DNA from 3 places in the Pseudomonas sp. ICMP 8385 genome. Region 3 is predicted to be linked to each of the others. Evidence: riboswitches for the same ligand, from Rfam matches in the RefSeq annotation. Region 3 holds a riboswitch; each other region holds the start of a gene.
The links. A riboswitch is a leader RNA that binds a small molecule or an ion and turns the genes downstream of it on or off. The one in region 3 is predicted to bind cobalamin.

Region 1 (2,257 bases), on a different contig from region 3:
GCGGTTGCCGAGTTCGTCGCCGGGCTCATTGACAAACAGTTGCTCGGCATTCGGCAGCTTGTAGGCGGTGCCGTACTGGCCGCGCAGGGCCCAGTTGGCGTTGAGGTCATAGAGCGAGGTGAGCATGCCGACCGTGGCACTGTCGCCGCCGCTCATGGTTTCGTGGCGCACGCCGATACTCGGGTGCCAGTCGGGCAGGGCGTCGATCTGCGGGCGCAGTTGGCTGTACAGGGCGTGGGCCTCGGCCTGGTTGTTGTCGATGACCAGCACATCGTCCTGGCCCTTGAACCACTGGTTGTCGGAGCCGAACACCAGCACATGCCCGCCTTCAAGCTCAGCCTTGCCTTCGGCCTGCACGCCCCAGTCGGTAAAACCCCAGTAGTCATTGTGGTTGCGTACCAGGGTGCCGCCGTCGGCGGTGTTGTTGACCCGCGAGTAACGGGTGTCCCAGTCGTTGATATGGCCCTTGACGAAGTAACTCAGCCGCTCGTTGAGGCGTTGCTCGAAGGTCGCCGTGGCGATCTGTTGCACACGGTCGTTGGTGGTCTTGCGGTTGTTGGTGGCGCCGGCGAAGTCCAGGTTGGCGTCGGAGTACTGGTAGAACAGCTCCAGGCGCGAGTCATCGGCAAAAGACTGGATAGCCTTGGCGCCGAGGGTGGTGACTTCGTAGGAACGTTTCTTGTCGCTGACATGGCTCATGTCGCGGTTGCGAAACGGCTGGTAGCCCTCGGACACGTTATGGCTGACATAGGCCAGCAGGCCCAGGTCGCCCAGGCCGTTAGTGAAAACCCGCTCGGCCCGGGCATCGCCGGTGGTGCCGCCAAAGGTATCGACGCCCAGGTTGGTTTCGCCGGACACCTCGCGGGTCTGCGGGCTGCGCGTGACGATATTGATCACGCCCGCCACCGCCTGGGTCCCGAACAACAGGCTCTGGCCACCCTTGAGCACTTCGATGCGCTCCACGGCGTTGGCCGGCAGGGTGTCCAGGTACAGGCCACCGTACAGGCGGTTGTTCAGGCGTACGCCGTCGAGCAGGATCAGGGTGTCGTCATTGCGTCCGCCCAGCAGGGAATAGGTGCCGTAGTCGAACGGGCCGTTTTTGGGCGCGACATAGAAACCGGGGATAAACATCTGCATCGCCCGCGTGATATCGGCGCTGGGGCCGGCGCGTTCAATCTGTTCGCGGGTGACAATCGCCACTTTGCTGCCGTATTGGGCCATCTCGGCCACGGTGGTGGATTCCACCGACGGCGCCGAAACGGTCTGCGGATGGAGCACCAGGGCCGCGTCATCGGCGAGCAGCAGCGGGCTGAACAGGCAACCCAGGAGCAGGGTTGGGCCAGAGGTAGAGGAACGTTGGAAAATCATAGTCTTCTCGAAAGTATCTTCGCAGAAGCACGCAGGAGAAGGCGCCGGGCACACACCGACACCGGCCCATGCCCGCCCACCGCAGGATTATGCCAAACAGAAATTCCAGGCCGGTCTCCGGGCTCTCGCGTATCGAACCCTTCACCTTCCCATGGCGTTCTGGCCACAGTGGTGTAACGAAGGGGTCACGCGAATACCGTTGCGGGGGCAGCACCGGACTTGCTCGAACGAGCGTACCGGTTTCCCGTTTCACCTCATGCACGGCGGCATGCGGCACCTGAAACAGGGCCGCATCTGAACATTCGTAGGACCGTTCGTCAATGCGACGAACCGATTGGCCAGTGCCGCGTGCTGGAGGGTGCTCAGCGATTTGCCGTTGTAGCGCTCGTGCGGGGCGGGTAATACACGGGGTAGTAGGAGAAGAGAATGTATTCCAGAGGGTTGCGGATCAGGGAAATACCCGTGCGGTCCTTGACGGTGTCGACACTGTCGTATTCTGCGTAGGTGTCACTCACCAGCTTCGGCCCGTTTTGCGGTCCGTGCATCTGGGTGCCGGTTTCAAATTCGGAGGTGACCAGTTCGGGGCTGGGAGTCACTGTCACGGTCCCCACGAAGGCCTTCACCGGCTTTTTGATCAACCTCTGGAACTCGGCGGCAAAGGAGTTCTCGGAGCCATTGCCGGAGTAACAGACAAGCAAGCGAACGTTGTCGAACTGGCTGGGGTCGATGCCTTTGGCGAGCAGATGGGCATGTAGTTGTTCGGCGGTATGCTCGGCGCCGTCATAAAGGATGGTTGAACTCTTGCCCAGCAGTTGCTCCGTGAAGCTGAGGTCGCGGCCATGGGCGTTGATGTTGAGGCGGGGTTTGCCTTTGTATTCATCTTCAAAGG
Region 2 (2,257 bases), on a different contig from region 3:
TGATGTAGTCCGGCACCAGGTCGCTGCCGATTTCATCGCGCTCGTTGACCGCCGTCCACAGCTTGCCGCTTTGTGGCTCCCAGGCCATGCCATTGGGGTTGCGCAGCCCGGAAGCAAAAATCCGCTGCTTGCCGCTGGCCCGGTCGACTTCCCAGATCGCCGCGCGGCCCTGTTCGGCTTCCAGGCCGTTTTCGCCGACGTTGCTGTTGGAACCCACGCTCACATACAACGTGCCGCCGTCCTTGCTGGCCACCACGTTTTTTGTCCAGTGGTGGTTCAGTGGGCCACTCGGCAGGTCGATGACCTTGGTGCCGGGCGCCTTGATCGCGGTTTCCCCCGGTTGATAGGGGAAACGCAGCAGCTTGTCCGAATCGGCCACATACAGGTCGTTGCCCACCAGGGTCATGCCAAACGGTGAGTTGAGGTTTTCCAGGAACACCGTGCGGGTTTCCGCCACGCCATCATGGTCGGCATCGCGCAGCAGGGTGATGCGGTTCGGGCTGGGGACACCGGCACCGGCACGGCCCATGACCTTTTCCATGACCCAGCCGCGAATGCCCTTGGAATCATCCGGCTTGGGCGGCGCGTTGGTCTCGGCCACCAGCACGTCGCCGTTGGGCAATACATACAGCCAGCGTGGGTGATCCAGGCCTTCGGCGAAGGCGCCGACCTGGGTGCCCGCAGCCGCGGTCGGCTTGGCGCCATCGGGCCAGCCAATCGCCGGGGCGATGTTGACGGTGGGGATCAGGGTTTTATTCGGTTCCGGCAGCTTGGGCGACGGCCCGGTGCCATCGGATACCTGCAAGGTTGAGCTTTCGCCACAGGCGGCGAGTGCGCCTGCGGCCATGATCAGTAGGGCGAGTCGGGTCTTGTGCATGTTTTTATCCTCAAAGCCTGTAGCCATAGAGGCCTGGCGCGCGGCGATGGTTCAAGTGTATGGCCGGCTTTAATTGACGCTGTACCCCCAACCCACTAACCTTCGCCGCTTGTTTCAGGTGCTCGGTGACGTACGCGTCGACCGAGTGAAACAGGGAAGCCGGTGAGTGCGCGCACTTTTCTACAGTGCGGCCACGATCCCGGCGCTGCCCCCGCAACGGTAAATGAGTCAAGACGCTGCTTTTGCCACTGTATCGCCCGCGATATGGGAAGGTGCATCGTCGGTTTGCCCTGGTCAACAGGGCACCCCTCATGAGCCCGGAGACCGGCCTGATCCATCCAACAGCATCACGGTGGGCGATGCTTGGCTTCATGTTGTTGTCTTTTCCTGCCCGCCGTTTTTGTCCAGCCCCAACGGAGAGCTGCCATGACTGATTCCCCTGATCGTGACGAACGCCACCTGGCGCGCATGCTGCGCAAAAAAGCGGTGATTGACGAGCGCATTGCCAATTCACCGAATGAGTGCGGTTTGCTGCTGGTATTGACCGGCAATGGCAAAGGCAAGAGCAGTTCGGCATTTGGCATGCTGGCCCGGGCCATGGGGCACGGTATGCAATGCGGCGTCGTGCAATTTATCAAGGGCCGTAACAGCACCGGTGAGGAGCTGTTCTTCCGGCGCTTCCCCGAGCAGGTACGCTTTCATGTGATGGGCGAGGGCTTCACCTGGGAAACCCAGGACCGCCAGCGCGATATCGCCGCCGCCGAAGCGGCCTGGCAAGTCTCCCGGGAAATGTTGCAGGACCCGTCCATCGGCCTGGTGGTGCTCGATGAGTTGAACATCGCGCTCAAGCACGGCTATCTTGACCTGGACCAGGTGCTTGGCGACCTGCAAGCCCGCCCACCGATGCAGCACGTGCTGGTCACCGGGCGTGGCGCCAAGCCGGAGCTGATGGAAATGGCCGATACCGTCACCGAAATGGGCATGCTCAAGCACGCGTTCCAGGCCGGTATCAAGGCACAGAAAGGCATCGAGCTTTGAACCCGCCGCGCCATTGCCCTGCCGTGCTGATCGCCGCACCGGCGTCAGGCCAGGGCAAGACCACCGTCACCGCCGCCCTGGCCCGCTTGCACCGCAACCTGGGGCGCAAGGTCCGGGTGTTCAAGTGCGGCCCGGACTTTCTCGACCCGATGATCCATGAGCGCGCCAGCGGTGCGCCGGTCTATCAATTGGACATGTGGATGGTCGGCGAGCAGGAAAGTCGCCGCCTGCTGTGGGAAGCTGCGGGGGAGGCGGACCTGATCCTGATCGAGGGCGTGATGGGCCTGTTCGACGGCACCCCCTCCAGCGCCGACCTGGCCCGCCATTTTGGCGTGCCCGTGC
Region 3 (2,257 bases):
CCGGCCACTGGAAGGCCTGGACCAGCGGCTTGGGCAGGGCCAGGCCAGAGGTTTCAATGAGGATATGGTCAAGGTCGCCACGGCGCGCCACCAGTTCACGCATCACCGGGAAGAACTCTTCCTGCACGGTGCAGCACAGGCAGCCGTTGGCCAGTTCATACACGCGGCCGCTGGCTTCTTCTTCGGTGCAACCGATGGAGCACTGCTTGAGGATCTCGCCGTCGATACCCAGCTCACCGAACTCGTTGACGATCACCGCAATGCGGCGGCCCTGGGCGTTGTCCAGCATATGGCGCAGCAAGGTGGTTTTGCCCGAGCCGAGGAAGCCGGTGACGATAGTGACGGGGAGTTTGGCCAGTGTTTTCATCGGATGCCCTGTGGGGCGGGCATACGGGACGACTGGCCCTGCGGCGGCGCGCAGGTGCAGGATTCGTCACCGGATCACCCCGCCCGGTTGAAATGGAAAATCGGTGACGAGGCAGGTCTCCTGGCTTGGGGCTTGCCGGCCTTGCGGCTGGCGCTGGCTGCGCCTTCCCACCGTATTGGCAGTGGCGTGGCAGTCAGATAAACCCTTTACAGTTGCGGGGGCAGCCGCGGCTTGGACCGCGTTCCCTTCTTAGCTTCGACCGGGGTCGAAGAACCTCGAAGGTGCAAGGCTACGCAGTGCATGAGGACGGGTCAATTGAAAAGCGGTCGCGGCTTGGATTGACGGCCATCCCGCGCCCATGCTCTCCTACACATCTTGTTTCGGGTGCCCTTTACAGGGTGAAACGGGAAACCGGTGACTCATGCCTGCATGACAGTCCGGTGCTGCCCCCGCAACGGTAAGCGAGCGAAGCGTCACAGCCACTGTGCTTTTGGCATGGGAAGGCGATGCTTTCCAGGTCTCGAAAGAGCCCCCTCGCAAGCCCGGAGACCGGCCCGAACCATCAGATAACAAACCCGCGGTGGGCGGGCGCTGTTCAGAACCCTGCGGGCCCGGCTCGCGGGGTTTTCATGCGCTCGTGTCACCCTGCCACTCGAAAGGGACGTGCCATGTCGATCATCAGCAGCACCTCACACACCGCCAGCACCAACGCCACCTTGAGCCAACGCCTGACCGCCGCCATCGGCGCGTCGATCCTCGGTGCGTGCCTGGTGTATTTCGCCGGGTTCTCCCATATCGAGGCGGTGCACAACGCCGCCCACGATACGCGCCACAGCGCCGCCTTCCCGTGCCATTGAGGCCTGCTGCCATGATCAAGCGTATTGCGCAAACCGCAGGGTTCACCGGCCTGCTGGCCGCCCTGTTGCTGACCCTGCTGCAAAGTTTCTGGGTGGCCCCGTTGATTCTGCAGGCGGAAACCTTTGAAAACGCCCCGGTAGTGACCGAGGTGCATGAGCATGCTCCAGGCACTGCGGCCCACAGCCACGACGCCGAAGCCTGGGCGCCGGAAGACGGCTGGCAGCGCCTGCTGTCCACCACCGGCGCTAACCTGGTGGTCGCCGTAGGTTTTGCCCTGATGCTCGCCGGCCTCTACACCCTGCGCGCGCCGACCCGTACTGCCCAGGGCCTGCTCTGGGGCCTGGCCGGCTACGCCACGTTTGTGCTGGCGCCGACCCTGGGGTTGCCGCCTGAGCTGCCCGGCACGGCGGCGGCGGACCTGGCGCAACGGCAGGTCTGGTGGATCGGCACGGCAGCCTCCACTGCTGCCGGCATTGCGCTGATTGTGTTTGGCCGCAACTGGTTGCTGAAGATCCTTGGCGTCGCGATCCTGGCCGTACCCCATGTGATTGGCGCGCCACAGCCCGAAGTGCACTCGATGCTCGCCCCGCAAGCTCTGGAAGCGCAGTTCAAGATCGCTTCGCAACTGACCAACGTTGCGTTCTGGCTGGCGTTGGGCCTGATCAGCGCTTGGTTGTTTCGCCGCAATCGCGACGTTCAATACGCAGCATGATCCTGACGGTCGGCCTGGGTTGTCAGCGTGGCTGTCAGGTTGAGGCTCTGCTGGAACTGTTCGGCAGCGCCCTGGCCGAGGCCGGTATCGACCCCGGCCAGGTAAGCGCCTTGGCCAGTATTGCCCACAAGCGCGATGAACCGGGCATGATCGCCCTGGCCAAGGCCCTGAATCTGCCATTGCAGTGCTTTGATGCACAACAACTGCTCGATTACGAAGGGCGCTTGAGCCACAGGTCGAATGTGGCCTTCGCCCATACAGGGTGCTACGGCATTGCCGAAAGTGCCGCTTTGGCCTTGGCAGAACAGCTAGCCAATGCC

Region 1: another riboswitch for cobalamin. It lies ahead of AO268_RS27055 (TonB-dependent receptor plug domain-containing protein); the one in region 3 lies ahead of AO268_RS21360 (CbtB domain-containing protein).
Region 2: another riboswitch for cobalamin. It lies ahead of cobO (cob(I)yrinic acid a,c-diamide adenosyltransferase); the one in region 3 lies ahead of AO268_RS21360 (CbtB domain-containing protein).

Annotation. Positions count from the first base shown of each region.
Region 1 is NZ_LKBY01000135.1:31,037-33,293, reverse strand. It holds gene AO268_RS27055 (TonB-dependent receptor plug domain-containing protein) at 1-1,368, opposite strand, end outside; cobalamin riboswitch at 1,460-1,664, opposite strand; gene AO268_RS27050 (DUF6543 domain-containing protein) at 1,731-2,257, opposite strand, start outside.
Region 2 is NZ_LKBY01000024.1:116,499-118,755, forward strand. It holds gene AO268_RS05240 (PQQ-dependent sugar dehydrogenase) at 1-877, opposite strand, end outside; cobalamin riboswitch at 977-1,224, shown strand; gene cobO (cob(I)yrinic acid a,c-diamide adenosyltransferase) at 1,304-1,915, shown strand; gene AO268_RS05250 (cobyrinate a,c-diamide synthase) at 1,912-2,257, shown strand, end outside.
Region 3 is NZ_LKBY01000113.1:202,268-204,524, reverse strand. It holds gene cobW (cobalamin biosynthesis protein CobW) at 1-367, opposite strand, end outside; cobalamin riboswitch at 461-660, opposite strand; cobalamin riboswitch at 733-939, shown strand; gene AO268_RS21360 (CbtB domain-containing protein) at 1,036-1,224, shown strand; gene AO268_RS21355 (CbtA family protein) at 1,236-1,937, shown strand; gene AO268_RS21350 (cobalamin biosynthesis protein) at 1,934-2,257, shown strand, end outside.